2 regions of the Parapedobacter sp. ISTM3 genome follow, and region 1 is predicted to be linked to the other one. Evidence: riboswitches for the same ligand, from Rfam matches in the RefSeq annotation. Region 1 holds a riboswitch; the other holds the start of a gene.

What was found. Region 1 has a riboswitch for thiamine pyrophosphate ahead of JHJ32_RS14775 (TonB-dependent receptor). Riboswitches for the same ligand answer to the same signal wherever they lie in the genome.
Region 2: linked by a shared signal. The riboswitch ahead of thiM (hydroxyethylthiazole kinase) and the one ahead of JHJ32_RS14775 (TonB-dependent receptor) in region 1 are both predicted to bind thiamine pyrophosphate.

Annotation. Positions count from the first base shown of each region.
Region 1 covers NZ_JAENGN010000011.1:19,531-35,346, forward strand. Annotated here, with positions in the region: gene JHJ32_RS14775 (TonB-dependent receptor) at 45-2,510, opposite strand; TPP riboswitch at 2,563-2,691, opposite strand; gene hemA (glutamyl-tRNA reductase) at 2,951-4,192, shown strand; gene hemC (hydroxymethylbilane synthase) at 4,293-5,930, shown strand; gene hemB (porphobilinogen synthase) at 6,000-6,971, shown strand; gene hemL (glutamate-1-semialdehyde 2,1-aminomutase) at 7,002-8,381, shown strand; gene argC (N-acetyl-gamma-glutamyl-phosphate reductase) at 8,399-9,418, opposite strand; gene argG (argininosuccinate synthase) at 9,421-10,611, opposite strand; gene JHJ32_RS14810 (N-acetyltransferase) at 10,632-11,342, opposite strand; gene JHJ32_RS14815 (hypothetical protein) at 11,763-11,996, shown strand; gene JHJ32_RS14820 (S9 family peptidase) at 11,986-14,109, opposite strand; gene JHJ32_RS14825 (S8 family peptidase) at 14,581-15,816, shown strand, end outside.
Region 2 covers NZ_JAENGN010000016.1:2,289-18,104, reverse strand. Annotated here, with positions in the region: gene JHJ32_RS18095 (efflux RND transporter periplasmic adaptor subunit) at 1-864, opposite strand, end outside; gene JHJ32_RS18090 (hypothetical protein) at 1,030-1,455, opposite strand; gene xth (exodeoxyribonuclease III) at 1,622-2,392, shown strand; gene JHJ32_RS18080 (NADP-dependent oxidoreductase) at 2,411-3,346, opposite strand; gene JHJ32_RS18075 (sorbosone dehydrogenase family protein) at 3,449-4,633, shown strand; gene JHJ32_RS18070 (endonuclease/exonuclease/phosphatase family protein) at 4,829-5,809, shown strand; gene JHJ32_RS18065 (peptidase M61) at 5,812-7,374, opposite strand; gene JHJ32_RS18060 (DinB family protein) at 7,517-8,032, opposite strand; gene JHJ32_RS18055 (helix-turn-helix domain-containing GNAT family N-acetyltransferase) at 8,373-9,341, shown strand; gene tenA (thiaminase II) at 9,319-9,978, opposite strand; gene thiD (bifunctional hydroxymethylpyrimidine kinase/phosphomethylpyrimidine kinase) at 9,965-10,804, opposite strand; gene thiE (thiamine phosphate synthase) at 10,801-11,448, opposite strand; gene thiM (hydroxyethylthiazole kinase) at 11,438-12,238, opposite strand; TPP riboswitch at 12,317-12,410, opposite strand; gene JHJ32_RS18030 (SDR family NAD(P)-dependent oxidoreductase) at 12,484-13,251, opposite strand; gene JHJ32_RS18025 (AraC family transcriptional regulator) at 13,352-14,290, opposite strand; gene JHJ32_RS18020 (aldo/keto reductase) at 14,495-15,340, shown strand; gene JHJ32_RS18015 (SDR family oxidoreductase) at 15,334-15,816, opposite strand, start outside.

The DNA of each region.
Region 1 (15,816 bases):
TTTCACATAGCACACTCATCATTACCACGTTAGGGCGCAAATCACTAAAACCGGAGATTCAATCCCAACAGAAAGTTAGCTGTCGCTTGTGGATAATAAAAATTGTAATCTATTCTATCGGTTTCGGACATATAGTATCCCCATGTATAACCGTTTGACGAATATCTTTCGTTAAAAACATTATTGATCAGTAACGTCATCCCGATATTTTTCAAATTCCACAAGGACGTATTGTAGGAAAGGCGGACATGATTAACCAAAAAGCCGTCAATGCTTCGACCTGCATGGCCCGTATTATCCAGGTATTGCCTCGATACATATTTAGACAACAATGCCAGTTCAGCGCGTTCCCATGGCTTAAAAAGCAGCTCGCTGGACGCCACCCAATCCGGCGAAAACGAAATGTCGGTGGTTTCATAAAAATTTTCCACATCGCCCACCACTTCAATAAAATCCTTTATTTTGTTTTGGCTGTAAGCGAGCGTTGCCCCCCAGGTAAACCAACGTACCGGTGCCCATCTACCGTCAACCTCCAATCCGATGCGATAGCTATTATCAACGTTCCGGCGCAAAGTCGCTCCTACATCATTGAGCTGTCCGGTAAGTACCAACTGGTTCTTGTAAAGCATCGCATAGCCGTTTATACCAACATTAAATCGCGGCGATCGGATGCGATAGCCAGCTTCGATATCATGCAACTGCTCCGCTTTGGGTGTTTGATCAACAGGCCAATCAGTAAAATCGCTGCGCACCGGTTCTTTATTAGCCAAGGCATAGGAAACGTACACATTGCTTGCGGCCGACAAGTGATAGGTAAGCCCCAACTTGGGGTTAAAGAAATCGAAGGTCGCATCCTGTGTAATGTCACGTAGGTCGTTGTCTATACCACCAATGGCGTAATCAATATGCCGGTACTGGATATCCGCAAATAAGAACCACTTGCCGAGTTGATACGAAGCTTTCGCATAGGTATTAAAATCCTTTTTCATTGCATCGCCGTCATAGTAGCGATAGGCCGTCCGGAATGCACCACGCACACTAGGCGGGTACATTCCCCCTGTGGCCAATGGATACTGAGACCACACAATATCGCCATAATGCCCACCTTCGTACTGATTATACCCTCCACCCCAGGTCAGTTGGAGCCCCTGATGATTCTCAAACACCAGTGAATACGTACCACCGTAAAAATGATTATCCAACCACCGTTGGCGCACCAGATCGGTAGCTGTTATGGTGTTGCCTTCTATCACCACGGGAGGCAAACCATAATCGACATAGTCATCATTGTCCCTGAATTGCTCGTAATACCCTTTACCACGTGTATAATGCAACGCTGTGTTTAGTGTCAACCTTCCATTCAAGGCTGTGGAAAACAACAACTGATAATGGGTCTGTTGGTAATTATCGGTCTCGTTGTCGTACAGGTATTTGTTATACCGCCTGTCGGAGTGCAGCAAATTATTGCGCTCATCGTCGTTCAATCCATCGTCATCGGCATAGGCATTCATCGCCGCCACGTCTCCAGTGAGCCGCGATTCCGGCGTGCCATACCAGGCTTGGTATGTTTTCTCCCTGCCTCCAAACACATTCGCACGAAGCAGGCTATTTTTGCCGTGCCAGGCACCTGAAAGAAAAAACGACTGTAAATCAGCGGTTGCCCGGTCGATGTAGCCATCACTTGTGATACGCGACAACCGCCCATCGAAACTAAACCGATCGTCAATAAGCCCTGTCCCAAGCCGTACGGTATTTTTCCATGAATTGTAGGAACCAAAAGAGTTGTCTAATTCGGCATATGGTTCAGCGTTGAGCGTATTGGTTTGGATGTTTAAGCTGGCACCAAAAGCCCCAGCACCATTGGTAGAAGTACCTACACCACGTTGTATCTGAATATTATCTATGGAGGAGGCAAAATCCGGCAGATTGACAAAAAAGGACCCCAAGCTTTCAGCGTCATTCAATGGGATACCATTGATTGTTACGTTCGTCCGCTGCGCGTCGCTTCCACGTATACGCATACTCGTGTACCCGATACCAGCCCCCGCGTCGGAAGAAATCACCACCCCCGGTGTCTGATCGAGCAGATAAGGAATATCTTGCCCCAGGTTATTTTTAGCGAGATCCGCTTTACTTAGGTTTTTGTAGGTGGTAGCGGTATTTTCAGTGGCTCGTGTTGCCTGCACCACGACTTCTTCCGTCAGCAGCGTAGCCCGTTGCAGCTCAAGGTGGATCTGTTGCTCTTGATTGAGAACGACCTGCCGAACCACCGGCGTGTACCCCAGATGGCTGATCGTAATCGTGTATGCACCCGCTTTCACATTGCGGATGACAGCCTGGCCTTCTGCATCCGTCTGTCCTTGATAAATGGTTCCTTCCAAACGTACGGAGGCTCCGGGCATAGGCCTATCACTATCCGCATGCCGTACCTGTACAATGATGTTGTGCTGGGCGATAGAAACGCCCGCGTACGTAACTAGCGCAATCCCTGCGATTAATCTTTTAAACATTTGAAGTTGTATTTTAGTTAAACATTACTGCCATAAGGGGTCATAGCAGTCCCGTCATTTAACTTACCTTCCCTACGCCGGCATTATCCGGATCAGGTGCTTGGCACCATGGCGCCAATGGGTATGATCTCAGCCTTAATTCGTGTCTGCTTGAACAAACAAGGCACCCCTAATCGAATGGACAAATCTATGCTATTTTTTACGCTATAGCAAATTGTGTATTTTTGCTGTTAGTAAAAAAGAAAGATCTATTTTGGCAGTTTCTGGGCACAGGAGCTTTTTTGCTTTATGCGCGGGGCTTTTCGCCCGCTATGCCGGACAGGCGTGGCGACCGTTAATTTATAACCATTCTAAATATCTGTGTTTTACACGTTTCTGACACAGGTCAGAACATAGATGTTGTACTTTTGTTACCGGAAATTAGTGAGCATAGTACAACCTTGAAGAATCTCAAAGTCATAGCATTCACCCACAAGCATGTGGATCTGAAGGATTTAGGCAACCTTGTTATCTGCAACGAGGAGCTGGAGAGTCGGCTAATTAATCTTAAAAACAGCTTTGACATTCCTGAAATTTTTTATATCGGCACCTGCAACCGTGTGGAGTTTGTCTTTTATGGAGCACATGAACTAAAGCCCGCGTTTGTCAAGGAGTTTATGCATAAGCTCAATTTCTGTGTCCCTTCCGAGCGGCTGGAGTGTTTTCTGGGGCAGGTAACCACATATGAAGGCCTAGACGCACTCAATCATCTGCTACGCATGTCATGCTCTTTGGAAAGCTTAGTGGTGGGCGAAAAAGAAATCCTTGCCCAGGTGCGCAAAGCCTACGAGCGTTGCCGACAGAGTGGATTTACGGGCGACTTTTTACGGCTGGTGATGAACCGTTTAGTCAAGACAGCCAAAGAAGTGTATACACACACGCGGATATCCAGGAACGCCGTTTCAGTAGTTTCGCTTGCCTATCGTAAACTACGGGAAATGAAATTGCATGAAAATCCACGCATCCTGATTATCGGCGCAGGCGAAACCAATCAAAATATAGCCAAATACTTACAGAAGCATCGGTTTTCCAATTTTGTAGTATTCAACCGCACATTAGCAAACGCGCTCGCGTTGAGCACAGAGCTCAATGCCAAAGCTTACCCATTGAGTGAACTGGCGCATTACAAAGGTGGCTTCGACATCATGATTACCTGCACCGGTGCACCTGAAGCAATAGTAGACACCACCCTTTATCAATCACTTCTCAACGGAGAGACAGACAAAAAGGTTATTGTTGATTTAGCAATTCCAAACGATGTCCACCCCGATGTACTGCAACACTACCCGACCCACTACATCGAGGTAAGCAGTCTACAGGCCATAGCCTCCAAAAATCTACAGGAGCGCTATGAAGAACTTGCCCATGCAGAACGGATTATTGCCGAAAACATCCGCGAATTTATTCCAATATTAAAACAACGCCGCGTTGAACTCGCTATGCGTGAGGTACCTGAAAAAGTAAAGGAAATCCGTTCATTTGCACTCAATGAGGTCTTCGCTTCCGAGGTCAATGCACTGGATGCCAATTCGAGGCAGGTACTCGAAAAAGTCATTGATTATATGGAGAAAAAATACATCAAGGTACCTATGGTCATGGCGAAAGACATCTTGGTAAAAACAAACCAGATTGACATCAATTAAATTGGCTAATTTCTGCTATCTGCTCCTCTTTCATCCTCTCATGTTTATATTCTTTTAATATATCCGTTCGGGGTAATACTTTTATTCATTAAATTTGCTTATGCTAATAGAAGAACCCTTGGTAAATACTGCGGCAACAAGCACACAAAAAATTGATCGAACACTTATTATAGGTACCCGCGGTAGTGAGTTGGCGTTATGGCAGGCCAACTACATTAAAGACAGGTTGGCCGATATAGGTGTCCGTGCCGAGCTTAAAATTATCAAAACCCAGGGTGATATTGTACAGCATTTACGGTTAGACAAGCTGGAAGGAAAAGGTTTCTTCACAAAGGAATTGGAAGAAGAGTTATTGAGTGGAGGTATTGACTTAGCCGTTCACTCGCATAAAGATCTCCCTACATTGCACCCTGTTGGATTGACTATTGCAGCGGTGAGCTCCCGCGAAGATCCTGCTGAACTGCTCATTATTCACAAAGATTGCGTCGATCTCAAAAAAAGGCTGGCCCTAAAGCACAATGCCATTGTGGGCACTTCGTCAAACCGCCGAAAAGCCCAGCTATTGGCCATGCGTCCTGACCTTGAGTTTGACGACCTGCGGGGAAACGTGCTGACGCGCATTGAAAAGCTGCGTGATGAAAACTACGACGCCATCATGTTAGCCAAGGCAGGTCTTACCCGCATAGCTGCAGACTTAAGCGACTTTCATGTGGAAGAATTGCCTCCCGTGGAAATAATCCCCGCTCCGGCTCAAGGCGTATTGGCCGTACAAATCCGCGAAAGCGATAAAGCGCTATATCAGGTCCTGCAAGCTATTCATGATACCGAGGTAGCTGATACCATTGCCGTAGAACGCAAAGTATTAAACTTATTCGACGCGGGATGCCACGCACCCCTTGGTTGCTATTGCCGCAAGCAGCAGGGCAAGTACGAAGTGTGGACGTCGAAAGCGGATAGTGAGGACGAATTCCCGGATCGACTCTACCTTTCATCCGACAGTCCCGAAGGCTTAGCCGAACGGATTGCCGCTAAGTTTGATAAAAACCGGAAATTCCCTTCCCAGGTATTCATCACACGGGACATCTCAGCTGCAAGCTATTTTTACCGCGCTATGGCCAAGCATGGCATTGCAGTAGACGGCCGCTCCCTCATCCGGATATTTCCAATCATTAATAAACTCGATCCCTACATCCTGAAGTACGTAGACTGGATCTTCTTCGGCAGCAAAAATGGGATAGAAAACTTTTTCCGACTAGAACCACGGCTCAGCAAACGGACAAAATTTGCCGTTATCGGACGGGGTTCGGAGGAGATGCTACGACAATTTGGGCATGCTCCTGATTTTTCAGGAGAGCGGTTAGGCATCAATATGGAAGAAATTGCTACCGAATTTGCTAAGATAGCATCCGGAACCACGGTGCTCATCCCGCGAGCCAAGGATTCGCTTGAAACCATACAAAAATCATTAACCGCAGACACGAAAATCATCAATTTACCGGTATATCAAACCCGGATGGACACAAATGTAGACAAATCCAACGCAGATGTACTCATCTTCACCAGTCCAACTAATGTAGAAGCTTATTTTGCGGATAATTTAGTCGAACCGGGACAAAAAATCATCTGCATCGGACGCTCTACAGGTAAACGGATTGAAGAGCTGGGCCTTCCTTACACGCTTCCCTATTCACCGGACGAAATTGGGTTGGCCGAAGCGGTTTTTGGACTTGATTATTAATTTTGGAATTATAGCTGTACCTGATGCCCGGCACGGCTATAGCGCACACAAAATAAAGATACTGAACACATGCTGATACGTCCTAGAAGGAACCGCAAATCGGCGGTTATACGTGATATGGTACAGGAGACACGACTAAGCGCCTCCAATCTGATATTCCCATTGTTTATCATCGACGGAAAGGATGTACAGACAGAGGTGGCGTCTATGCCAGGTATTTACCGATACTCCATTGATAGGTTACTACGGGAAGTGGAGGCGTGCTTGAACCTTGGATTACGTGCATTTGATCTGTTCCCCAATATTGACGAGGCACTGAAAGACAAATATGCGTCCGAAAGCTTACGGGAAGACAGCTTATACCTTCGGGCCATCCGTGAGGTAAAACAGCATTTCCCCGAGGCCTGCGTGGTCACGGACGTAGCGATGGATCCTTACAGCAGCGACGGACACGATGGCATTGTAGAAAATGGCGAAATCCTCAATGATGAAACCTTGGACATTCTGGCTAAGATGGCCTTGGCCCATGCACAGGCTGGCGCTGATATTATTGCCCCATCGGATATGATGGATGGCCGGATCGGCTATATCCGTAAGGTACTGGATGAAAACGGCTTCTCCAAGGTATCCCTCATGTCGTATACCGCAAAATATGCCAGCGCTTTTTATGGCCCTTTCCGTGATGCGCTGAATTCAGCCCCAAAGCACGGTGATAAAAAGACGTATCAAATGAATCCGGCAAATCAACGGGAAGCCTTGATAGAAGCCCATTTGGACACGCAGGAGGGTGCCGATTTCTTGATGGTGAAACCTGCGCTCCCCTATTTGGATGTCATCAAATTACTCAAAGACAATTTTGACCTACCAATTGCTGCATACAACGTAAGCGGGGAATACGCCATGATCAAGGCTTCTGCGCGCAACGGCTGGCTTGATGAGCAACGGGCCACGATGGAGGTGCTTATGGGTATACGGCGTGCGGGCGCCACCGCAATCCTCACCTACCATGCGAAGGAAGTGCTGGAAAAGAAATGGCTTTAGGGAATAAAGAAAAACACGATCATATTTATTATGCTGAATTCACTGAAAAAAGCTTTTGGCGGAAGCGATGACACCCGGCCATCAGCCGGAAAGAAAGGAGATATCTCACGGGAGAAGTCTGCAGAACTTTATGAAACAGCCAAAAATTATTTCCCGGGCGGGGTTAACTCACCCGTGCGGGCATTCAAATCGGTTTACGGCACCCCGTTATTCATTGAACGTGGTGACGGTTGCTTCCTTTGGGATGCAGACGGGAACCAGTTTATCGATTTCTGTTGTTCATGGGGGCCACTGATATTGGGCCACAATCACCCTAAAATACGCGAAAAGGTAACCAAAACGCTTGCGAAAGGATTAAGCTTCGGCGCCCCCACAGCACTGGAAAATGAGCTTGCCGAGCTTATACTCAAAAATAACAGGTACATTGAAAAAATACGCTTCGTCAGTTCGGGTACGGAGGCGGTGATGTCCGCCATTCGCCTGGCTCGTGGGTATACCGGGCGCGATAAGATTATCAAATTCGAAGGCTGCTACCATGGCCATTCCGACGCACTGCTGGTCAAAGCTGGATCGGGTTTGGTTACCTTTGGCGAAACCTCTTCGGCTGGTGTACCAAAGGCGTTTGCAGACGAAACGATTGTTATCCCTTTGAATGATAAGACGGCCTTGGAGACAGCCTTCGCGAACTTCAAAGAACAGATTGCAGCGGTCATCATCGAAGGAATCCCGTCAAACAATGGTTTGCTTATCCAAGAAAGCGCGTACATACAATTCTTGAGGGATATCACCAAGGCAAACGGCAGCTTGCTCATTTTTGATGAGGTCATCACGGGCTTCCGTTTGGGATTTGAGGGGGCCGCTGCCCACTATGATGTACAGCCGGATATCATCACCTATGGCAAAATTATCGGAGGAGGGATGCCCGTCGGCGCATACGGTGCTTCAACCGAACTGATGCGCCTTATTTCGCCCGACGGCGGCGTTTATCAAGCGGGTACGCTTTCAGGCAATCCGGTTGCTATGGCAGCAGGAATAGCACAACTCACCGAATTACGCACGAGCAACTTCTATAAAAATCTCAATACCAAAACCGAAGAATTTGCCGACGCTATCCAGCGATATGCCAAGGCTAAAAATTATCGGGTTAACGTGTTCAACGTAGGTTCAATCTTCTGGTTTGCGTTTACCGATAAAGCCCATATCCGGGCTGCCAGCGACATTGACCCAGCCAGCATGGAGTACTACAAAACCTTTCACCGCGAACTGCTCAATCGGGGCATTTACCTCGGCCCTTCGGGCTATGAGGTAGGATTCGTCTCCGCAGCTCATAGCAAAATTGAGCTTGAGAAGGCAAAACGCGCAATTTTTGAAAGCTTGGATGAAGTATTTCGGCATAAGCCCGCGGTTTGATCCGTAGGCTTATGCACTTAAAATGCCACGCTCTTCAATCGTAGGCCGGCCGTCTCTTCAAGGCCAAACAACAGGTTCATATTCTGCACGGCTTGGCCACTGGCTCCTTTAAGCAGGTTATCGATAATGCTTACGATAAACAGTTTATCGCCGTGCTGCTCCACATGCAGGAGGCATTTGTTTGTATTCACCACCTGTTTCAAATCGATAGCTTTCTTACTTACATGAGTAAACGGATGCGAGGCATAATATGCCTCATACAGCGCGTAAGCCTCGGTTTCACTAAGCTCGCTATCCAAATAAATGGCTGATAGAATCCCTCGAGTAAAATCACCCCGTTGAGGGATCATATTGATTCGCTGTTGTGCCCTTTGCAACAATGAGCTTCCGTCGGCCGGCAGGAAACCAGGCTGTAACGTTTCCAATGATTCTGTTATTTCTTGCAGGTGCTGATGGGTAAAGGCTTTGTAGACGGATAAGTTATTATTGCGCCAACTGAAATGCGAAGTCGCCGAAGGCTTTTGGCCCGCACCCGTAGCCCCCGTTGTCGCATTCACATGAACCTGATTCGGTAGCAGCCCGTTGGCAGCCAATGGTAGCAGCGCCAACTGGATACCCGTGGCAAAACACCCCGGGTTGGCAACATACCGTGCCGTACAAATGATTTCGCGTTGCAGTTCAGGCAAACCATACACAAAAGAAACACCTTGATAAACAGAGTTATCACTTAGTCGATAGTCTTGTGAAAGATCAACAATCCTCACATGCGGCTCAATGACATTGGCTTCCAAAAATTTCCGGGCATCGCCATGGCCAACGCAGAGAAACAGCACATCGATATCGTTGTGGTGCATGTCGCTAAAGCGCAAATCCGTATCACCAAGTAAGTCCGTGTGTACGTCTGAAACCTTATTGCCCGCATTGCTCGCACTATGCGCAAATGCAATATCGACATAAGGATGATAAATCAGGATGCGCAACAGTTCGCCGCCTGTATATCCCGCCGAACCAATAATGCCTATTTTAAGTTTGGTCATGCTCACTGCTTTTCGTTCACCTTGTGCCAAATAGACACTTGATTGCCAAATATCTTGGAGAATCCTTTTACATCATCACCGGACCAAGTATTATTCATTTCACCATAGCTTCCAAATTTATTGGACATGAGGTCATGCGGCGATTCAACACCTATTACAACAAACCGATATGGATGCAATTCGACGAAGACCTTACCGGTTACGGTTTGTTGAGCGCTTTGCAAGAATGCCTCAATATCTCGCATCACTGGATCATGCATCTGCCCTTCATGCATCCAATTGCCGTAAAACGCCCCCAGTTGATCTTTCCAGCTCAATTGCCATTTAGTAAGTGTATGTTTCTCCAGCGTATGATGCGCCTTAATGATAACCAAAGGCGCAGCCGCTTCGAATCCTACGCGGCCTTTGATACCAATAATGGTGTCGCCCACGTGGATATCCCGTCCTATGCCATACGGCTGAGCGATGGCCTGCAGTTCTTGTATGACCTTCACAGGACCGATACGGTTGCCATCCAATGCCACCGGCTCGCCTTTTTCGAAATCAATGGTCACGCGGCGGGGCGTCTCGGAAGTCACCGGTGTAGGCCAAGCTTCCTCAGGCAAGGTTTCATGCGAAGTGAGTGTCTCTTTCCCGCCTACAGAAGTACCCCAGATACCTTTATTAATGGAATAGCGTGCCTTTTCAGCATTAAACGCAACACCGTGCTTATGTAAGTATTCGATTTCTTCCTCCCGGCTCAGCTTTAGATCACGTATCGGTGTGATGATCGCCACCTCGGGGATGAGGGTATTGAAAATCATATCAAACCGCACCTGGTCATTGCCCGCACCGGTACTGCCATGGGCCACATATTCTGCACCGATTTTCTTGGCATAGTTGGCAATAGCGGTAGCCTGACTCACCCGTTCGGCGCTCACAGAAAGCGGATAAGTGGCATTTTTCAACACATTGCCGAAAATAAGGTATTTAATGCTGCTGTCGTAATAGTTTTGTGTCTCGTCTACCACGGCATGTGACTTTACGCCAAGGGAATACGCCCGCTGTTCAATTTGAGCGAGCTCATCCCCAGAGAATCCGCCTGTGTTGACAATGACCGAATGGACCTCCAGCCCCAAATCCTTTGACAAATAAATACAACAAAACGAGGTGTCGAGTCCTCCACTGAATGCTAATACGACTTTCTTCATTATTATTTTAGTAAATGATGTAACTATACCGTTCTTGGATGCCGGGCTATAAAAGCCGTAATCATCTTTTTGGTGGATTTCCACAATTTCGCTTCTATCCGTTTTAAAAGCGACGACTTCTTGGTAATCTGTTTCAGCCGTTCCTTCGCCTTCGCCTTCATTTCGATCCGTTCGCGCAATTCCCTTTCTTTTTCTACCGGATCCCAAAGCATGGCTGTACACATGCAATTTTTGCGCTGCTTGCCCGTGAGAATATCATAATTAACACAACTTTGGCAGCCTTTCCAAAACTCTTCATCTTGTGTAAGCTCGGAATATGTCACTGGCTCGTATCCCAGTTCTGAATTGATTTTCATTACCGCCAATCCGGTAGTAAGCCCAAATATCTTCGCTTTGGGATATTTCTCCCTGGAGAGGTCGAAGATACGTTTTTTTATGGCCTTTGCCAACCCTACCTTCCGGAATTGGGGATTAACTACCAGCCCTGAATTGGCCACAAAGTCGCCGTGGCTCCAGGTTTCGATATAACAAAAGCCAGCCCAGGCTTTGTCTGATTTGCGCAGCGCTATCACTGCCTTCCCCTCCCGCATCTTGTTTGCTACGTACTCCGGACTGCGGCGAGCAATACCAGTCCCCCTGGCTTTTGCCGATTCGGCCATTTCATCGCAAATCTGTTGGGCATAACCAACATGCTGTTCGGTTGCAGGAATTACCAAAAAATCTGAAAGTTCCATTGACTAAGGACCTCAAAAACTGAAAACAGCCAACCGAAGTTGTGTGTCTTCCATGATGTAAAAAAACGCTAAAAATCATTGATGATGTACAGCTATCGGACCTAATACTGTACGTTTTTCGGAAGGGATGCCCCACTATTAAGCCCGGGGCAATATGGGTCGTCGGAATCGAAGCACCGGTCGTTCGGCGGTTGATTTTTCACACAAAAAACACATCGTGTGGTGCTGAAAGCACGACACGGTAGGCGCTGCGATTATAGTTTTTGTGTTCATCGTTAAAGCTATTACAGCCTTGCTGCAATTTGGGTGCCAAATATAAGCTTTTTTTCTTTAACCAAATATTTTTTAACGAATTAATAGCTGTTTTAACATTTACCAATATTTGCAAACCATAGGTTTTCTTCCGACCTTTGTGGCATTATGACTGGAACCAGTTGGTTTTTTATCGTTATTTTCGCTATACCACTCATCGCCTTTCTCATCTGGTTGATGAAGCAGGACAGGCGCAAGGGAATCTGGGGGATCATCATTATCGTCATCCTCGCCGCAGGTGCCATATTCGCCTCTTCAAGAGCGAGCAGAAATGCCGTACAGAATTTCGAGATGCGAAAAAAAGAAGCGCAGGAAAAAAACACATCCTCGTCTACTCCCTAACCCCTTCCAGTGCCAACAGGAACGCGTATTCCAAGGCCATTTCCTTAAGGTAATCAAACCGTCCGGATGCGCCACCGTGCCCAAAGTCCATTTCGGTTTTCAGGAGGAGCACATTATTATCGGTCTTCATCGCGCGTAGCTTAGCTACCCACTTAGCAGGCTCAAAGTACTGAACCTGGCTATCATGCAAGCCGGTAGTCACCAATATATTGGGATAGTTCTTGGCCGCTATGTTTTCGTAAGGGGAATAGCTTTTCATATATAGGTATGCTTCTTCATCGTTGGGATTTCCCCATTCGTCATACTCGTTGGTTGTCAATGGTATGGTTTCGTCAAGCATGGTGTTGACTACATCCACAAACGGAACCTGTGCGACGATACCATGCCACAGGTCGGGTGCCATGTTCACTACAGCCCCCATCAATAGTCCGCCCGCGCTGCCTCCCATCGCATACAGATGTTCGGGGGCAGTATACCGCTCCGCCACCAGAAACCGGCCACACGCGATAAAATCGGTAAATGTATTTTTCTTTTTTAACATCTTGCCGTCTTCGTACCATTGCCTGCCCATTTCCTGTCCGCCCCGTATATGAGCAATCGCATAGACAAACCCTCTATCCAACAAGCTCAACCGCGCAGCGCTGAACGATGGATCCATCGTGGCTCCGTACGAGCCGTATCCATACAATAGCAATGGAGCGTTGCCATCCTTTCTCACCCCTTTTTTGTACACCAGCGAGATAGGCACCCGCGTACCGTCCTCGGCGGGAGCATACAAGCGCTCGGTCACATAATCCGCCACATTATAACCCCCGACTACCTCTTGTTGTTTCAGCAGCCTCTTTTCTCGCATATTCATGTCATAATCGTATGTAGACGAAGGCGTGGTAAGTGAGGTATAGCCATAGCGAAGTGTAGCCGTTTCATACGCGGGATTAGCGGATACGTAAGCCGTATAGGCCTCCTCCCCGAAATCCAAGTAATGCGCTGTGCCGTCTCTCAAATTTCGGATAGCCAACTGAACAAGCCCATTCTTACGTTCGGACACCACCAAAAAATCCTTAAACTCCTCCACATCCTCCAACAGCACATCCTCCCGGTGAGGGATTACCTCCTGCCAGTCTTCTACTCCAGTGCGATCCAATGGACACTCCATCAGCTTAAAGTTCTGAGCATGGTGGTTGGTCACAATGAGAAACCGATCTTCCAACGCCGTCACACTGTATAGCACATCCTTCATACGGGGTTGAAACACCTTAAAGGTACCTGCCGGATTATCCGCCTCCAAATAACGGATTTCGGATGACAGCGTACCCCCGGAGTATATATAAATAAATCTATTTGACTTGGCTTTGGCTACCCCGATATAGTTTGTATTGTCCCGCTCGTGATATATTGTAACGTCTTCTTTGCTATCGGTACCCAAGGCATGCCGCATAATCTTCTCCGTAAGCAACGTAGACGGATTGTTTTTTGTATAAAAAAGTGTCCGGTTATCATTAGCCCATACAGACCCGCCCGACGTACCGGAAATCACGTCTTCCAAGATTTCACCGGTCTCCAAATTTTTGATATAAAGGGTGTACTGACGCCGCGACACGGTATCCACACCATAAGCAAGCAACTTGTTATCTGGACTAACATTGAAGCCTCCTGCTGCATAATACGGGTATCCTTCGGCCATGGCATCGATATCAAGGAGCACCTCTTCGGACGCATCCAGCGAGCCCTTTTTCCGGCAGTATTTGAAGTACTGCTTACCTTCTTCGGTACGGGTGTAATAATAATAGCCATTTTTGAAGTATGGCACGGATTCATCTTGCTCCTTGATGCGGCCTTTCATTTCGTCGAATAGCTTTGCCTGCAACGGCTCGGTATCCTTCATCATTGTATCGGTGTACTGATTCTCCGCTTCGAGGTAGGCAATAACGGCTGCCGAATCGGGCCCCTTTTTGAAATAATCGTTCAGCCAGAAATAATTATCAATCACCGTATCCCCATGTAGTGTACGGACATGCGGCTTTATGTCCGCCACAGGCGCATCGGCATCAGGCCATTCATACGGTGTCCGACTAATTTTGGTTTGGGTACAAGCGGAAGCTATTGTGCTCATTAGCAACATATAAATAATTTTAGTATCCATGAGAGTAAAAGCTAATAATAAACCAATGTGAAACAACTATTCGCAAAGTGTGGAGCGGCACACCCAGACACGTTAGGAAAAACGGTAGCACAGTTGTCAAATAAGATGCTTTGTTCACACGGTGGTTACTCCAATACAAACTAAGATAAAATTGCTTTTTTTAACAAGTGTTTGTTTTCTTTTGTGTTTATGCGTTTGCCTGATACTGCTCTCCAACCACCGCTGAAGAATAAGTTTTATGATGATCTGGAATAAATTCTCATTAATGGATTAAACTTTTTCCCCCGATACTTATCAAAATGAGACGATTCGCGTCTTTGTTAGGTAAGTTGCCGGCCGCTTGTCCGCCATTGAACAGCTTACCGCAAAAGATGAATTTTAATCATTACGTCGCGGCAATAAACAGTATATTTGCCCGCACACTTTAAAAGAAACCACTGTATGGCGTTCCACAAATTGCTCAATGCATTTTTCATCATTCTGTTACCCCTTTTTTCTTTCGGACAAACAAAAAATACGCCGCCTGCCAATTGGTTCAATCTGGATTATGAGCAAGATGGGGTTATGGGTATTAGCACTGAGAAAGCTTATGAGCAGTTACTGAAAGACAAAAAAAGCACCCCCGTAATTGTCGCCGTGATTGACGGCGGTGTAGATGTCAATCACGAAGATCTTAAAGATATCATCTGGATAAACGAAAAAGACAGTACGATCACCGGTGTTGATGAAGACGGCAATGGCTACATCAACGACAAGCATGGATGGAATTTTTTGGGCAATGCCAACGGTGAAAACGTGCAATATGACAATTTGGAGGTAACACGCTTGGTGAGGGAACTGGAGCCTAAGTACGTATCCGTGCTGCCCACTACCCCCATGAGCGGAGAAGAACGCAGGGAATTCCAGGAATACCAAAAAATGGTCACTTACTATGCCAACAAAATGCAGGAAGCACGGTTCGGGCAGATTAGTTACACCGGCTTGAAACGTACAATCGATACGATGGTGGCCCGGATGGGCAAGGAAAACCCGACGCTTGCTGACTTTGACAACTATCGACCCGAAGGGGATTTCGAAAAGATGGCATTGAAAATTGTCCGTAAAGAACTGAAAGACAAGCCTGATTTCAATAAATTTTATGAAGAGCTCGAAGAGGGGGTTACCCACTTCAATAACCAAGTCAACTACCACCTCAACAAAGAGTACGACTCCCGTCCTATTGTAGGCGATGACTATGAAAACAGTCGTGAACGCTATTACGGCAATCCCGACGTCATTGGTCCGGACGCCGATCACGGCACCCATGTGGCCGGTATCATTGGAGCGATACGCAATAATGACATGGGCATCAAAGGCGTGGCGGATGATGTGCGCATCATGGTGCTACGCACTGTACCTGATGGAGACGAACGTGACAAGGACGTAGCCAATTCCATCCGGTATGCGGTGGAAAATGGCGCAAAAGTCATCAATATGAGTTTTGGCAAAGCATTCGCCAAAGACAAGCAGGTGGTGGATGACGCTGTGCAGTTTGCCATGGAAAATGATGTACTTCTTGTCCACGCAGCTGGCAACGAAGGCCAGGATAACGACGCCAATCCCAACTTTCCCAACCGCAATTACGTCGACAGCCTGGGCATCAATAAAGGAGAAGCCGACGCATGGATAGAAGTAGGC
Region 2 (15,816 bases), on a different contig from region 1:
CCTATCCAGCACTTCGAAGGTAGCCTTCTGCGGAATGATAAGGGCATCTCTCAACGGTACCGCCATCAGAATACTCCCCGTTTCGCCATGACGCAATAGCCCTTGCGGGTTATCAAACGACGCACGAAAAGCGATGTTTCCGTTTTCATTATTAAAGTCCGCCATAATGGCTTCGACTATGCCCTTCTGGTTAAACAGCTGATGATTTGCCATTTTTAGCAGAACTTCCTGGCGCTTGCCACGCCCGGACCGTGCCGCAAAATCCAGGTACTCCGCTTCGGGCACATTGAAGTACACCCACATTTTACTGTTATCAGAAAGTGAGGTAAGCAATTCGCCTTCATCCAGAAGACTACCCAAGCGCACGTAGAATTTATCCATAATACCATTAAATGGCGCACGGATTTCGGTAAAGCCCAAGTGCGCTTTTGCCACCTCATACCTCGCTTTTCGCTCTTCGTATTCGGCTTTAGCCAATGCCAGTTCCCGTGCCGAAACCACGTTGCTGTCGGCCAATTTCTGGGTGTTCTCATACTGAATCAGCGCATGGCGCATGCTTGCTTCTTCTTGCAGCACTTCCGCTTCATATACAGCAGGGTTGAGTTTAAACATCAACTGGCCCTTCTTTATGGCTTGACCTTCATTGACGTAGATTTCCTGGAGATAACCTTTTTCCAGTGCCCGCAATTCAATGTGTTGGATAGCGTGAATCTGGCATACGTATTCTTGGGTTACCAATGTATCTTTCAGAACCGGACTGGTCACCAAAAAACTTGCTTCTTCGTGTTGTTGTTCATGCTTTGGAGCACAGGCAATCGGCCATAGCAGGAGACATAGGCCTGCTAGCTTAAATATTCTATTCATAACGATTTCACGTTGAACAATAATGGAGTTTTGATTAAATTGACATAGTAAAGGATGTGATCTACGCGAATACGCTTAGACACATTAAGTGTCCGGGTAGATGCACACTACGTAGATTGGCAGGCGCTTTCCGGACTGTCGCTTTGAAAAAGAGGTTATAAGGGGCTAAATCCGCAGCACGCCAAACAGGAGATAGGCACGAAACGGCAGCCGAATACAGCCTTGCGAAAGCTGGGGCGCCTTCACATAACGGCAATTTGCCTCGCGAATCTTAAAATCAAAAAAAGCTGCAAGAAATCTTACAGCTTTTTTATTCTTTTTGAGCGAACCAAGCCGCTCGTCTTTATTTTCGGATTCGCTGTTGGCAGCGTCAATCTGATCGCGATGCCTGTCTGAATCGTTTGAAAATGGTCTGACGGTCGCATACTGGATGTGCTTCAGAATTCCGGCATGCACCTCGCCCTGTTGCTTGTCTTTCGCGGGGATGGCAACATGAACGGCATCAACTTCTGCATAGACGCGGAAACCGCTACAACCGAGCAGCAAGAATAGGCAAATTACCCATGGAAACCGAAACGATGAACCCATCATGTGGCGGCAAAAATAGAGAAAGTTGATTGTTTTGCAAACGGGTAATTGTTAAAAATTAGTTACACCGCTGCGACGACATCGGTTCCACGAAAAAACATCATATCCCATTGAAAAAGACAACGATTATTTTCCCATCTTTACACCAACCTATTGAAGTTTATTTTTCATGAAAATTGCTACATACAACGTCAACAGCATCAACGCCCGTCTTCCAATCGTATTAAGATGGCTGAAAGAAACCCAACCCGATGTCGTCTGTTTGCAGGAGCTGAAGGCCATCCAAGAAAATTTTCCCGAGCAAGCGCTGCGGGATGCCGGATACGATAGCATCTGGCACGGTCAGAAAAGCTGGAACGGTGTGGCGATCCTATCTCGAGTGGGACAGCCTGAAGAAATCTGCCGTGCATTACCGGGAGAGCCGGAAGATAACCATAGTCGTTATATCGAAGCAAAAATCAATGAGATCGTCATCGGCTGCCTGTACCTGCCCAACGGCAATCCCGCACCGGGACCTAAGTTTGATTATAAGCTCCGCTGGCTGGACCGCCTCATCGCCCACGGTCAATCGTTGCTCGACCAACATGTACCGGTCATACTAACCGGCGACTTTAATGTAATCCCTACCGAAGTGGACGTCTACAAACCGGAACGTTGGACAGACGATGCACTTTTCCGACCTGAAACCCGCGAGGCTTTCCGCAGGCTACTTGCTCAGGGTTGGACAGACGCGCTCAGGCGCCTATATCCCGATGAAACCATCTATACCTTCTGGGATTACTTCCGCAATGCATTTGGCCGCAATGCGGGGTTGCGCATCGACCATTTTCTGCTCAGCCCCATGGTGACCCCACGGCTCCAATCCGCCGGAGTAGACCGGCAGGTAAGGGGGTGGGAAAAGACCAGCGACCATGCACCCGTTTGGATTGACATAACGTAATGCCATTCAACGTCGTCGTCACTTGCCGGCGACTTTCAAGATAATCTTGCCGTTGACATGGCCGCCTTGGCTCTCTTGCTGGGCGGCAGCCGCGTCTTCCAGTTCCATGACTTTATAAATGACAGGCTTCACGCTGCGTTCATCAATCAGCGAAGCGATGGCTTCGAGTTGATGTGGGTAAGCTTGGGCGGTATAGCCCTCCAAATGGATGTTGCGGGTTTTTGCTTCGTCAACGTATTCCGGCTTTAACGTGGTGATCAGCCTTCCTCCAGGTCTGATGACATCCAACGACCGCCGTTGGGTCTCGCCGCCGATCGTATCGAACACCAGGTCCAGGTTACTTAGCTTTTCCCAAAAATACGCCTGCCGGTAGTCAATAAGCTCGTCTGCACCAAGTTCATTCAGCAACCCGAAGTTCTTTTCCGAAGCTGTACCGATGACATGAGCACCCTTCCATTTGGCAAACTGAACGGCAAGTGTACCGACACCACCCGATGCACCGTGAATGAGCACACGCTGGCCTTCGGTGAGGTGCCCATGGTCAAACAGCCCTTGCCAGGCGGTCAGCCCTGCCAACGGCACCGCCGCGGCATGGATGTGGTCAATGCTTTTTGGTTTTTTGGCCAGCTCATCGGCCGGTAAGGCAATATACTCCGCGTAAGCGCCATTTCGCGTTGGGTGGGGCCGGCCATAGACCTCGTCGCCGGCCTTTAGCCCCTGAACCCCCTCTCCTACCTCCTGCACTACGCCGGAGACATCCCAGCCGGGGGTGAAAGGAAACTGTACCGGGAATTTTTCCTTTCGCTGGCCTGACCGTATCCGCCAATCCACCGGATTCACACTGGTCGCATGTACGCTCACCAGTACTTCACCGGGGGCAGGCCGCGGGATGGGCACTTCTTCCAGTTTCAGCACTTCCGGCCCACCAAATTCATGTATCCTGATTGCTCTCATTCCTGTTTGCTACAATTCTCAAGTCGGTTATTACGTAAATCAAAACATCTGGCTTCCTAAATGGTTTGCTCTTTTGAATGGTACCCATGAAATAGACACACCATGAAAACGATGACATTTATTGCGGTTTTTTCATTTGCAATCCATCAATTGCCATTATTCGGCCAGGACGGCAATAAGGAAATTATCGAACGCCGCATGGAAGGCCATATTTTCAGACCGAAACAATTGTTGCCGACACCGGAAAACATTGCCTCCCTGAAACTTCCTCCGGGTTTTACCATTGAGAAGTTTGCTGAGGGGTTGGGCAAATCGCGCATGCTGGCTGTGGCAGCCAACGGGTCGGTCTATGTGACCGACCGTGACCACGGCACGCTGACGTTGCTGCAAGACCAAGACCAAGATGGGAAGGCCGACGTGGTAAGGATACTGACAAAAAAAGACCAACTCCATGGCATCGCGGTAGATGGTGACAATCTGTACCTCATCACGGTCAATGAATTGTATAAAACTACCATCCACCCCGATGGCAACATCGATAGCCTGCAGCTGTTGGTGGATGACCTTCCCGATGGCGGCCAACATGGTAACCGGACGCTCAAGGTAGGTCCAGACAACGCTTTGTATGTCTCCGTGGGCAGCACCTGCAATGCCTGCGTCGAAACGAATAAGGAAAATGCCACAATGCTCAAGGTAAGTCTCGACGGAAGCCAACGGGCGACATATGCCACGGGACTACGGAATACGATCGGGTTTGATTGGCACCCGCAAACCGGCGATTTGTGGGGCTTTGACCACGGTATCGATTGGCTGGGAAACGATGAGCAGCAGGAAGAACTCAATAAAATCGAGGAAGGCCAGGACTACGGTTGGCCCTTTGTATACGGCGATGGACAATTCGAGGTGCATCATGATCCCAAAGGGATGACACACGAGGAATATGCAGCCAAATCGGTCAAACCAACCCTGCTTTATGATGCACATGCCGCACCGATGGATTTGCTGTTCTATACGGGCGATCAGTTTCCTGAAGAATTTAGCGGTGACGCTTTCGTCACCATGCATGGTTCGTGGAACAGAGCCGAACCCTCCGGCTATAAGGTCGTCCGCATCCGGTACGAAAACGGGCATCCAACCCGCGTGGAGGATTTTATAACTGGCTTTCTCACGGACGACAAAAAAGGACAGTTCGCCCGTGTATGCGGTCTCGCACAATATACCGATGGTTCTTTGTTGATAGCGGACGATGCGCACGGCGTGATCTATCGCGTGCGTTTCGGCAAATAGTTGTCCTGAGTCACCTGTGAGCGGGCAGGCATAAAGGCGTAATGATCTCTCGATGACCTGCAAAGGGGCGTGCCTGAACGGGCTAAAGGCGAGCTACGGAAAGCATTTGGCCGGGAACCGCAAAATCTGCCTAAAAAATCTTAGCAGTTATTTTGTTAGTAAAAAGCTTAAAATTACCGGAAACTTTTGGATAACTTGGCAGCAACACCGCATCTCATGCCTGCCATGCCAAAAATAACGGATACCCCACCCCATAACGTGCGACAAGAGTTGCAGTTCTTGGCTGCCGACCTCGACGAGCAATTACCCACCAAGCAGTTGGATCGCAATGTGCTTATCTGCACCTGGAATATCCGTGCTTTCGGCGGATTGACCGAAGAATGGCAAGCGTCCGACCAGCAAAGCCCGAAAAGGGATTTACAATCTTTGCTGTGCATCGTGACGATATTGAAGCGGTTCGACATCATTGCCGTCCAGGAGGTCAAAGGCAATTTCAAGGCTTTGCGCCATGCGTTGAAACTTATGGGGCCGCACTGGGGGTTTCTTATGACCGATGTCACCAAGGGACGTCCAGGTAATGACGAACGATTGGCCTTCCTGTTTGACATGCGGAAGGTGAAGCTCTCCGGGCTGGCTTGTGAAGTTGTCATCCCCGATGACGTACTGGAAGAAAACCGAGCGCTGAACAATAATTCGCTCCAACGACAATTCGCCCGCACACCATATGGCGTGAGCTTCCTCGTCGGCGGCAAAACCTTTGTGTTGCTCACCTTGCATGTACTGTACGGTACACCTGCCTCGCGCATACCCGAATTGCAGGCTATCGCCGATTGGGTGCACGACTGGGCAGATGAACTACACAGCTGGAATCACAGCCTGATCACATTGGGCGATTTCAATATTGCCAAAGCCGGCGATCCCACTTACGAGGCTTTTGTTTCCAAGGGCCTGCATGTGCCGGCGGACTTACAGGACATCGATCGCACAATCTTCAAGAAGACGTATTCCTTCTACGACCAAATTGCTTGGTTTGAAAGCGAACTCTCCATGACCTATTCCCGCGGAGGCGTCTACGATTTTCGTGGTAAAGTGCTGCAAAGCAGGAATTATAACGAAAGCCAGCTCTCGTGGCGCATCAGCGACCACTTCCCACTCTGGGCTGAATTCCTGACTTGACGCTATCGGCAGGGCGCTGTACCCGTCAACCAAATTGCCCGCAACCACTCGGCCTGTGGGTTGGCATGCTCATCAACAACCAACTTCTTGGTTTCCCCGGGCTGATACCGTATCCCCACCATACCGAAATATTCTTCGTAGGGAATGGGCAAATTTCCTTGTGTGTATTTCACCAAGAACGCTTTGGCCTCCGGGTAGCTCAATCGGGCGATTTCGTCGAAAAGTTCATCATCCTCAAAAAAACGGTCCTTCCCATAGCGTATACCCAGATCGTGCGTCAGGTTTTTCAATCCATATCCTCCTTCCGACAAGTGGAGCAGGTAGATGTCCAGACAAGCCCCTATCAACGCACCTTTCTGATACACATTTCCGTATTGATCGGCATACGTGGAAGCCGCGTATTTGCTGAGCTGGGTGAATGACAGGGTATCGTTATAGTGTTCTCGGGAGTCGACGATTTTCTCAGCAAGTTTATCCAAGAACTGTTCGGGTGTATTCATACCATGCTGCACCTGTACGTGGTGTGCCGTATATTCGGTGGTACCTTCATACAGCCATAGGTGCTTGGATAATATCGGTGTGTCGTAGTTGAATTCTTTCACTTCCCGCGATGCAATGGTCAATGGCGTGATAATGTGGAAAAACTCATGTGACGAGACATCCACCAACAGGTTTTTCAAAACATTAGCTGGCAGTTCCGGAATGTAGTAAAACGACGATGTGGTGTGCTCCAAAGCCCCGGCCATACCCAATTGGAAGGATTGCTGGATCGCCATGTCTTTGAAATAATACAGAAACGCATACCGATCGGCCGGCAGCTTACCTCCGAGGTATTTACGGGCGCCCTGTAGCAATCCGCTCAACCAATCCGCGATTTCACGCGATGTGATGGTCTTATTGGGCGAGTATACCGATACCAAAACTTCGCAGTTACCTACTTGTACCGTTGTGGTGTCTGGCACACCATACATAATGGGGGTGTCGTATAGATCATCTATACTTTCCATCAGGAAAACGTCGCGCGTAGCCGTGCTTTCCACCGGCAATTTTGCCGACGATGCATAGAAATCAGCAGGCTTTTCAAACGTCAATTCGATAGGCAGTTTATTTTGGCCTTCTACATAGCCGAAAATCCCCGGTGTATGGACCACCACGTTTTTTTCTTCGATGTTGGTCGCCGCCATTGGGTATATTTTGTGTTCCTTATCGGTATCGAAGATATCCTCCACCTCATAAGTAATCCGGTAGAGGCGCTTCGCGTTGCTTATCTCCCACTGGTTGGTGTTCAGCTGTTTTACCGGCAAGCGCCTGCCTTTGCTGTCCTCCGCCACGATGTTTGATGCGAAAGTCCCATAGTCGCTAATGGAATAGGTACCCGGGATTATCTTGGGTAACGCGAAGATCACGGTCCTTTCCGAGATCTCAGGCGTAAGGAGCGTCACGTTGAATTTATCATTCTGCAGATCGGTCAAATCAACCGTATACTGGTAGCGTTGAGCCCATAGCACCTGTAGGGAAGCTGCCATTGCACACAGCAGCAGCAGCGCATTTTTCGTTTTATACATGGCGCCAAATTAGATAAAGTTGCTTTTATATGCAACTATATCGATCGTCTGCCGCTGAGTATGCCGGTAATTGGTGGTATGCATGTCATCGCTTACGGTGACTGGTCCGCATCTGCAAAGCTACAACCTACCAGTGACAGTGCTATGACAGCGTGTGATCCAGCCGGTGCATGATATTGGCCAATTGGTGATTATGCCGTAACGTGTGCACCAGCACAAAATTAAGCCATTCGTTTCGGGTGAGTGCGCCTAACGTGGGCAATTCAAAATCAAGACAAGTCAATGTCATATCCGCATGGCTTGCTGCAAAATCAAGGATTGCTGATGTCCGCTGCTTTAGACCATCCAGCAGCCGTTCTTTTGCTATGGGGGCTTCGGTAGGCAGAATAAAATCAGGAGATTGCATTTTGACCTCGAAATTCAGGAATTGTTCGCTCAATGGCGCGACGTATGCACCGGGATCGCGCTGCGTCACCTCAGTACGCCCAGTAAGGCACCCAACCACGTCATAAGACTGGCGCAGATGATCGCCCACCTGCCCGGCTGTCCAGCTCCCTGCGAAAGGCACGGTATTCAGCTCTTGCTCATCAAGAGACGACAACGTGGTCAGTAACTCGCCAAAGGCGTTTTCCAAAGAGCGTGATAAGCTTTCTTGCATAATCGTTTATTTTAATATAAATATAACATGAGCAAATTTACTGATTGCCGGCCAACGATGGTACGGCAGGTTGCGACAATCATGGGTGCAAAACAAGACAACCTATTCCTCCTTTCTTTTATCATTCTCCTGTCATCTTCCGTGTACGATGCGGAGCTGATCCGGGGTGTATCTGTGAAATTCCCGGATCCACGTCGCATGCGGCCCGGATCAAACCCGCATTACGGTAGAACAAGAACAAAAAAGAGGAAGAAAAAAGCAGGTATAAATGACGGAGCGATGCATAGTACCGAATATTGTCGTTATATTTGCATAACTGGTTATGTAATTAGTTATACAGATGGATTTATTTTCAAAAACAGGCAAGATGGCCTTGGGAAGCCGACTGCGGATGCTCGCTGCAAAGGTGACAGATGATGCAGCTAAAATCTACGGGTTGTATGAGGTAACGCTCGCCCCCAAATGGTTTCCGGTTTTTTTCGTGCTCTCCGAAGCGGATGGAAAAACTATTACCGAAATCGCTAAAGAGATCGGCCATTCCCAACCTTCCGTCAGCAAAATCGTGCGCGAAATGGCCGCAAGCGGCTTAATCGTCGAAAACATCAACTCCGGAGACAAACGCCAGAACGTTATCTCCTTATCGGAGAAAGGAAAGGAGTTAATTGACAAAATCAGTTTCCAATACCGGGACATTGACCGGGCTATTGATGGCATCATTGCTGAAGCGACCCATAACTTATGGGAAGCCTTAGCGGAATGGGAATTTTTGCTGGAACAGCAATCGTTATTCAGCAGGGTGCAGGAGGAGAAAAAACGCCGGGAAAGCGACGAGGTAATCCTTGTTGACTACCAGTCGAAATATCAGGCAGCTTTTAAGGCGCTCAACGAGGCCTGGATTTCCGACTACTTTGAAATGGAAGAGTCCGACTATAAGGCGCTGGATAATCCGCAGGAATACATCTTGGACAATGGCGGCAAAATACTGGTAGCCTTATACCAAGGTGAACCTGTCGGCGTTTGCGCGCTAATCAAAATGAACGACCCCCGTTATGATTACGAACTGGCAAAGATGGCCGTCTCGCCCAAGGTGCAGGGCAAAGGTATTGGTTGGCTGCTCGGCAAGGCTATCGTGGACAAAGCCCGGAAAGCGGGCGCTAAAGCGCTGTACCTTGAAAGCAACACCATCCTGAAACCGGCAATTAATCTGTACCACAAGTTAGGATTCCGGAAAGTCACCGGATACCCTTCACCGTACAAACGCTGCAATATCCAAATGGAATTGGCAATTAACCCACCGACTGCCACCTGACCAGCCGGTATGCGCTATCCCAGAATCGGTATTCCAGCCGGCTGGCCGTGATGAACGCTTCCGTCATCCGTTCGCGTACGCTGTCTGTAGTAGCTGCGGCTACCCTGTCACAAATTGCGATGGCCTGCCGCACAGAAATCGCGAAGTCCTCACCGGCATAGGTATCGATCCACCGTTGATAAGGGTTGTCGCCCGCGTGTTGATGAGCGTAGATATAGTCGCCCACTTTCTTGTAAATCCAGAAACAGGGCAGCACGGCAGCCATCGCTACCTCCACGGGGGCTAATGCCGCAGTGCTTTTCAAGTAATGCACGTAGTGGTGGCAGGCGGGCTCGAGCATGCCATGTTCGGCAACGCCGAAATCATTGAAATACGACTCGTGCAGAGCTTTTTCTACCACAATAGCACCTTCACCGAAGCGCAGGAATGCCAATACGTCATCCGTGTCGTGGGCGCGCGCACCGATAAGCGCCAGTGCCCGGCCGAAATGCTCCAGGTAGCCCGAGTCCTGCGCCATATAAAACTGGAATTTCTCAATGGGAAGTGTGCCGTCCTGCAATTCGGTGATGAAGGGCATGGCGATGATGGATTGGTAAATCGGTTCGATGGCCACCCAAGCGTATTCAGACCAGGTCATATTTCGTGAGTTTCTGCGGATTAAAAAAATGGTTCAACGGCCCATTGCCTTTGCCTACCTGCACGTCACTGCCGTGGAGAATGGCTTGATACACATACTCCTGCCCTTTACGCACAGCCTCCAACAAGCTATTCCTCAGCGCAATATAGCTGGCAATTGCCGAAGACAACGTACAGCCCGATCCGTGCGTGTTGTTTGTCTCAGACTTGGTAAAACCAAACTCGTGGACAGTCCCCTGCGCATCGAAATATAAGGAGGTAAGTCGCGGTGCATCCAAGTGGCCGCCTTTGAGTAGCACCGATTGGCAACCCAATTTCCGGATCTTCAGTCCAGCGACGTAAAGGTCGTCCAGCGTGCGTACCGGCATTTCGGCGAGGATAGCCGCCTCATCCATATTGGGCGTAATGACGGCCGCCATAGGAAACAACCGCTCGACAATGGTGGTAATGGTCTTATCCTCGATAAGTTTATCGCCGCTGGTCGCTACCATCACGGGGTCAAACACGACCGGCGTCTGGGCATATTCTGCCAGCGTATCCACGATGGTATCCACCAGTTCGCCAGTATGCACCATACCGATTTTGATGGCGTCAGGAAAAATATCGTCGAGAATAGTGACAAGCTGGTCCTGCACCGTGTGGTAAGGTATCGGGTAGATGGCCTTTACCCCTTGCGTATTCTGCACGGGAAGCGCAGTAAGCGCGGAGGTGGCGTAGCAACCCAATGCCGAAATAGTCTTGATATCCGCTTGAATACCAGCGCCGCCGCTGCCGTCAAATCCGGCGATGGTCAGCACCGACGGATACCGGTACGTTTTTGTGTTCATATAGCTATTGCATTATTGATGAGTGCTTTCAAGTCAGCGGCAGCGGCGCGCGGATCGTCGGCAGCGCAGATGACTGACACCACCGCGACACAATCAGCACCCGCTTGGATTACCGCAGCCACGTTCCCCCGGTTCATCCTGCCGATGGCAACCAAGGGCTTGTCCGTAAGCCCTCGAAGCTGCCGGATGCCGGCGATCCCCCACTCCGACACTGTGTCGGTCTTTGTAGCAGTGCGGAAGATCGGGCTGACACCCAAATAATCAGCCAAGGCTGCCTCGGCACTTTGCAACTGCTCCAGCCGTTCAATGGAATAGCCCAGCAACCGACAATCGGACCATGCTTCGCGGACGCCGCTTGGGGGAAGATCCTGCTGACCGACATGCATACCGAAAGCCCCGACCCGTATGGCTACCTTCAGGTCGTCGTTGATGATTAAAGGCACATCATACCGATCGGTCACGGTCTTCAATTGCGCTGCTTTTTTTAAAAATACTTCAACCGCTGCTCCCTTCTCGCGCAGTTGGATGATATCCACACCGCCGAGGATGGCTTCTTCAGCCACCCACAGTGGATCCCGGCCATGGCAGTCAGCCTCCGACATCACCAGATATAGGCGGTAAGGGAATGGGCGATCAAGCTTCATGGGAAATCCGGACCCGGGTGACAAATTCTTCTTCCGTGATATTATACAGCTTGTCCAGCAGGTTGACCTGCAAACTACCCGGCCCGGCGCTTACGGCGACCGCCAGCTCACCGCAGACCCCCAATAGGCCCATGGCGGCGCTCACCGCCTCCACGGTATCGGAAGAAACCGCGATAAAAGCACCGATGATAGCTGTCGCCGAGCAGCCCAGGCCGGTCACCTTCGTCATCAGCGGATCGCCATTGCGGATATAAACCAACGGGCCTTCTCCCACCACAATGTCCATCTCTCCGGAGATGCAAACGACACTGCCATACCGCTGTTGAATATACCGTGCGGCATCCAGCGCCTCACCGCTTGTCGCCCTGCTGTCTACACCTTTTGTAGCGCCGCTATTGGCCTTGGCAAGCGCTAAAATTTCAGAAGCATTGCCCCGCACCACCGTTGGCCGCAGGGCCAGCAACCGGCTGACCGCATTGTCGCGGTACCGCGTAGCTCCCGCTCCTACTGGATCCAATATCCAAGGTTTACCAGAACGATGTGCTGTGGCAGATGCCTGCAGCATCGACTCAAGCCATTGGTTATCCAGTGTACCGATGTTAATCACCAACGATTGGCAAACACCAACCATATCGGTCAGCTCTCCGTCAGCATGTGCCATAATGGGCGACGCACCTACAGCCAGCAGGGCATTTGCCGTATTGTTCATAACTACAAAATTGGTGATGTTTTGCACCAGAGGTGATTGCTGGCGCACCCGTTGCACGTGATCCCAAAGTCGCTTCTCCATGCTCCAAACGTTTAAAATTTCAATGGCTAAAGTGGGTTTCCTTGGAAGGATCGAGAAGCGCAAAGTGGCCACGCTAAAAGTGACGGTTGAACTTTTCCCTACGCCGGTATAAGCCGGATCAGGTTCAAAGGGTCTTTCTCAATTCTTCTTCAGAATACCCCTAAAGCCAACGTCAAAGATACGACAAAATATTGAATAACCTATGCAAGGCGGCCTACGTTTGCCGATAAACGATCAGCGGCCTATTAAAGAAAAATTCCGCCGGACACCTCAATACGCTGTCCGTTGATCCATCGGGCTTCATCCGAACAAAGGAATGCTACCACGCCGCCGATATCATCGGGCAGGCCGACACGACCTAATGCCGTCAGGCCGGCGATATGTGCATTTATCTCCTTATTGTCACGCACCAAGCCACCGCTGAAGTCCGTTTCAATAGCTCCAGGCGCCACAACATTGGCCGCAATGCCACGAGGCCCCAACTCTTTGGCCAAGTAACGTGTCAGTACTTCGACGGCCCCTTTCATGGCACCGTAGGCGGACGAACCGTTGAACGAAAAGCGGGCAAGGCCGGATGAAATGTTGATAATCCGCCCACCGTCCTCCAGGTAAGGCAGCGCCTTTTGCGTCAAAAGAAACACACCCTTAAAATGGATATTCACAATGGTGTCGAGCTGTTCCTCGGTGGTTTCAGCAAAATCGGCATGCAATGCCGTACCGGCATTATTGATCAAGAAATCAAAACGTGCTGTGCCGAATACCTCCTGTAATACGTTACCGAGCCGCATAATGAACGCATCAAACCCTTTTGTGTCGGCTGTATCCAATTGAAGGGCAACAGCCCGTTGCCCGGCTGCCTCAACCGCCGCCACGACCTTTTCAGCCTCGATCTGATTGCGATTGTACGTCAGCACCACATCAATGCCCTTTGCAGCCAGTTTCAAAGCCATGTTTTTGCCTAAGCCCCGGCTACCGCCAGTAACCAACGCTATTTTACTTGTGTTTTTCTCCATCGTTTTATCGTTTTTATTTTGATGATACAAAGATGGCCTACAACGGTAAGCATGCGTTTGCGAGGAGCAAATCAATAGTTGCAAAATTCAAACATTTGCATCAAGATCGGAATGCCAGCGGGGATAGATCGGTCTGTTTCTTAAAAAAGTTGGAAAAATGAGCAATTTCATCGAAGCCCAAACTATATGCAATTTCGGAAACATTCCAGTCGGTTTGCTTCAACAGGATTTTGGCCTCCTGGGTTATCCTACTCGCAATGATTTCAGTGGTCGTTTTCCCAGTCTGTGCTTTGAGCACCCTATTCAAGTAGTTGACGTGGATAGCCAGGCGATCCGCATAGTCCTTCGCGGTGCGCAATTTTAGCTGCTGTTGGGGCGATTCAATGGGAAACTGCCGTTCCAGTAATTCCACAAACAACGATGCGACGCGGGTAGCCGCGTTTTGCGTGTTAGCCAATGCCATGGCTGGTTGCAACTTTTGCCCGCAATGGATAAGCTCCAGCACATAATTGCGAAGCAAATCGTACTTAAAGGAGTAATCGGAAGCGATCTCCTTTTTCATTTTAACAAAAACGCGCCCGATTTCATCGGCTGTTTCATCGTCAATCTCAAAAACCGGATACCCGCCCGATTGGAAAATCGGTAGGTCATCCAATACGACACCGCTTTTATTTTTGACCAGAAATTCATCCGTAAATACACAGAAATGCCCAGATTGGTTGGCGTCCATCGGAATCCAGTGATAAGGCACTTTGGGTGTGGCAAATAATAAGGCATTCCGCTCGATCTCCATCACCTTATCCGCATATTCAGCCCTATTGCGTCCACGGATGAGGCTGATTTTATAATAAGCCCGGCGATTATAGGGCATGGTGTTTTTCCGCTTGACTTCCTCAATGGTAGCGGCGATATCGAAAATATTGAAATGGCCGATTTCTTTATGGATGCCGGGCGGCAATAATTCGCTTACATTTTTGCCGGTAAAGCCTGCTGCCTGCTGATAGAACTCGTCGAGCGAGGTGGACTTGATGATTTCCATTGATTGGATGATTCTATTTGTAAAATCCAAACTTAGGCAAAGTTCCTTTGATATACAACTATTCATGTGTTGACGGTAAAAAAGCAATCTTACCGCTGCGGCTGGTCCGCCCGGTGGCGTATCGTTGCCCCGTACAAACGCAATATTACGCACAAAAGCAATATCGGGTATAAAACCTTCGTTAATAACTAAAACCAATCATTCATGGCTACACCAACATCACTGACTTACAAAATCGGCGGCGTACTGGAAATCAACCGGATGGGTTACGGCGGCATGCAACTGACGGGGCCCGGCGTATGGGGTGACGCTCCCGAGCGTGAAACTGCCAAACGTGTATTGCTTTACGCTGTGGAATCCGGCGTCAACTTTATCGATACGGCCGATTCATACGGTCCGCATACCAATGAAGTGCTCATCCGGGAAGCGCTGTCCTCCCACTATTCGGATATCGTCGTGGCCACCAAGGGTGGGCTGGAACGTACCGGCCCCAACCAATGGCCTGTAAACGGCCGTCCGGAGTACATCCGGCAAACTATAGACGGGAGTCTTCAGCGGCTCGGCAAGGACGAGATCCAGCTGTGGCAATTGCACCGCGTGGATCCCGACGTGCCTATCGAGGAAACGCTGGGGCCTGTGGCTGACGCGGTAAAAGCTGGCAAAATACGCCACGTAGGCCTCTCGGAAGCCGGAATCGCCGATATTGAGCGCGCCCAAACAGTGGTACCCATCGTCTCTGTGCAAAACCGATACAACCTGTCAGAACGCAGTTGGGAAGAAATCGTCGACTACACCGCTGAGCGGGGCATCGCTTTCATCCCTTGGTACCCGCTTGCTTCCGGCCCGGCCAAGATGCAGGAAAAAATCGGGACATTAGCGGAAAAATACGAAGCCACCCCAGCACAGATTGCACTGGCATGGCTATTGAACCGATCGCCCAACATCCTGCTCATCCCTGGAACCAAATCGCTTAAGCACTTGCAGGAAAACCTGAAAGCTGTTGAGCTCGATCTGTCTGGCGAAGATGTCGAAAGCCTCACTGCTTATTGAGGCACAACCGCTTTGGCCTGCCCTACCGGCACGTCCAGCTGGCCGATCCGTATCGCCTTCCACAAGTCTGATGCAACCTCCTCCGGCGGTATGCCCGCCGCACCGCCGATGGCTTGGGAAAATGCTGTATTGACCAGCGGCGGTATCAGTTCGTATACCTGTACGGAGCTCGCCTTAAGTTGTTCGCGGAGCATCTGCGTATAAACATGCAGCGCAGCCTTGCTGGCCGAATACGTTGGCACAGCAATAAATGGCGAAAATGCAACGATAGACGTGACATTGACGATGGCCGCCTCCGGCTGTTGTTTTAGCATCGGCAGCAACAAAGCGGTCAGCCGCACGACAGCCAGGTAATTGGTTCGGATTTCCTCTGCCGCATAACGCGATGTATCATCCTCACCAAGCGAATAAGCAAAGGCACTCCCCGCGTTATTGATTAAGAGATTCAACTGCGGGTAATCCTGTTTTACCCGATT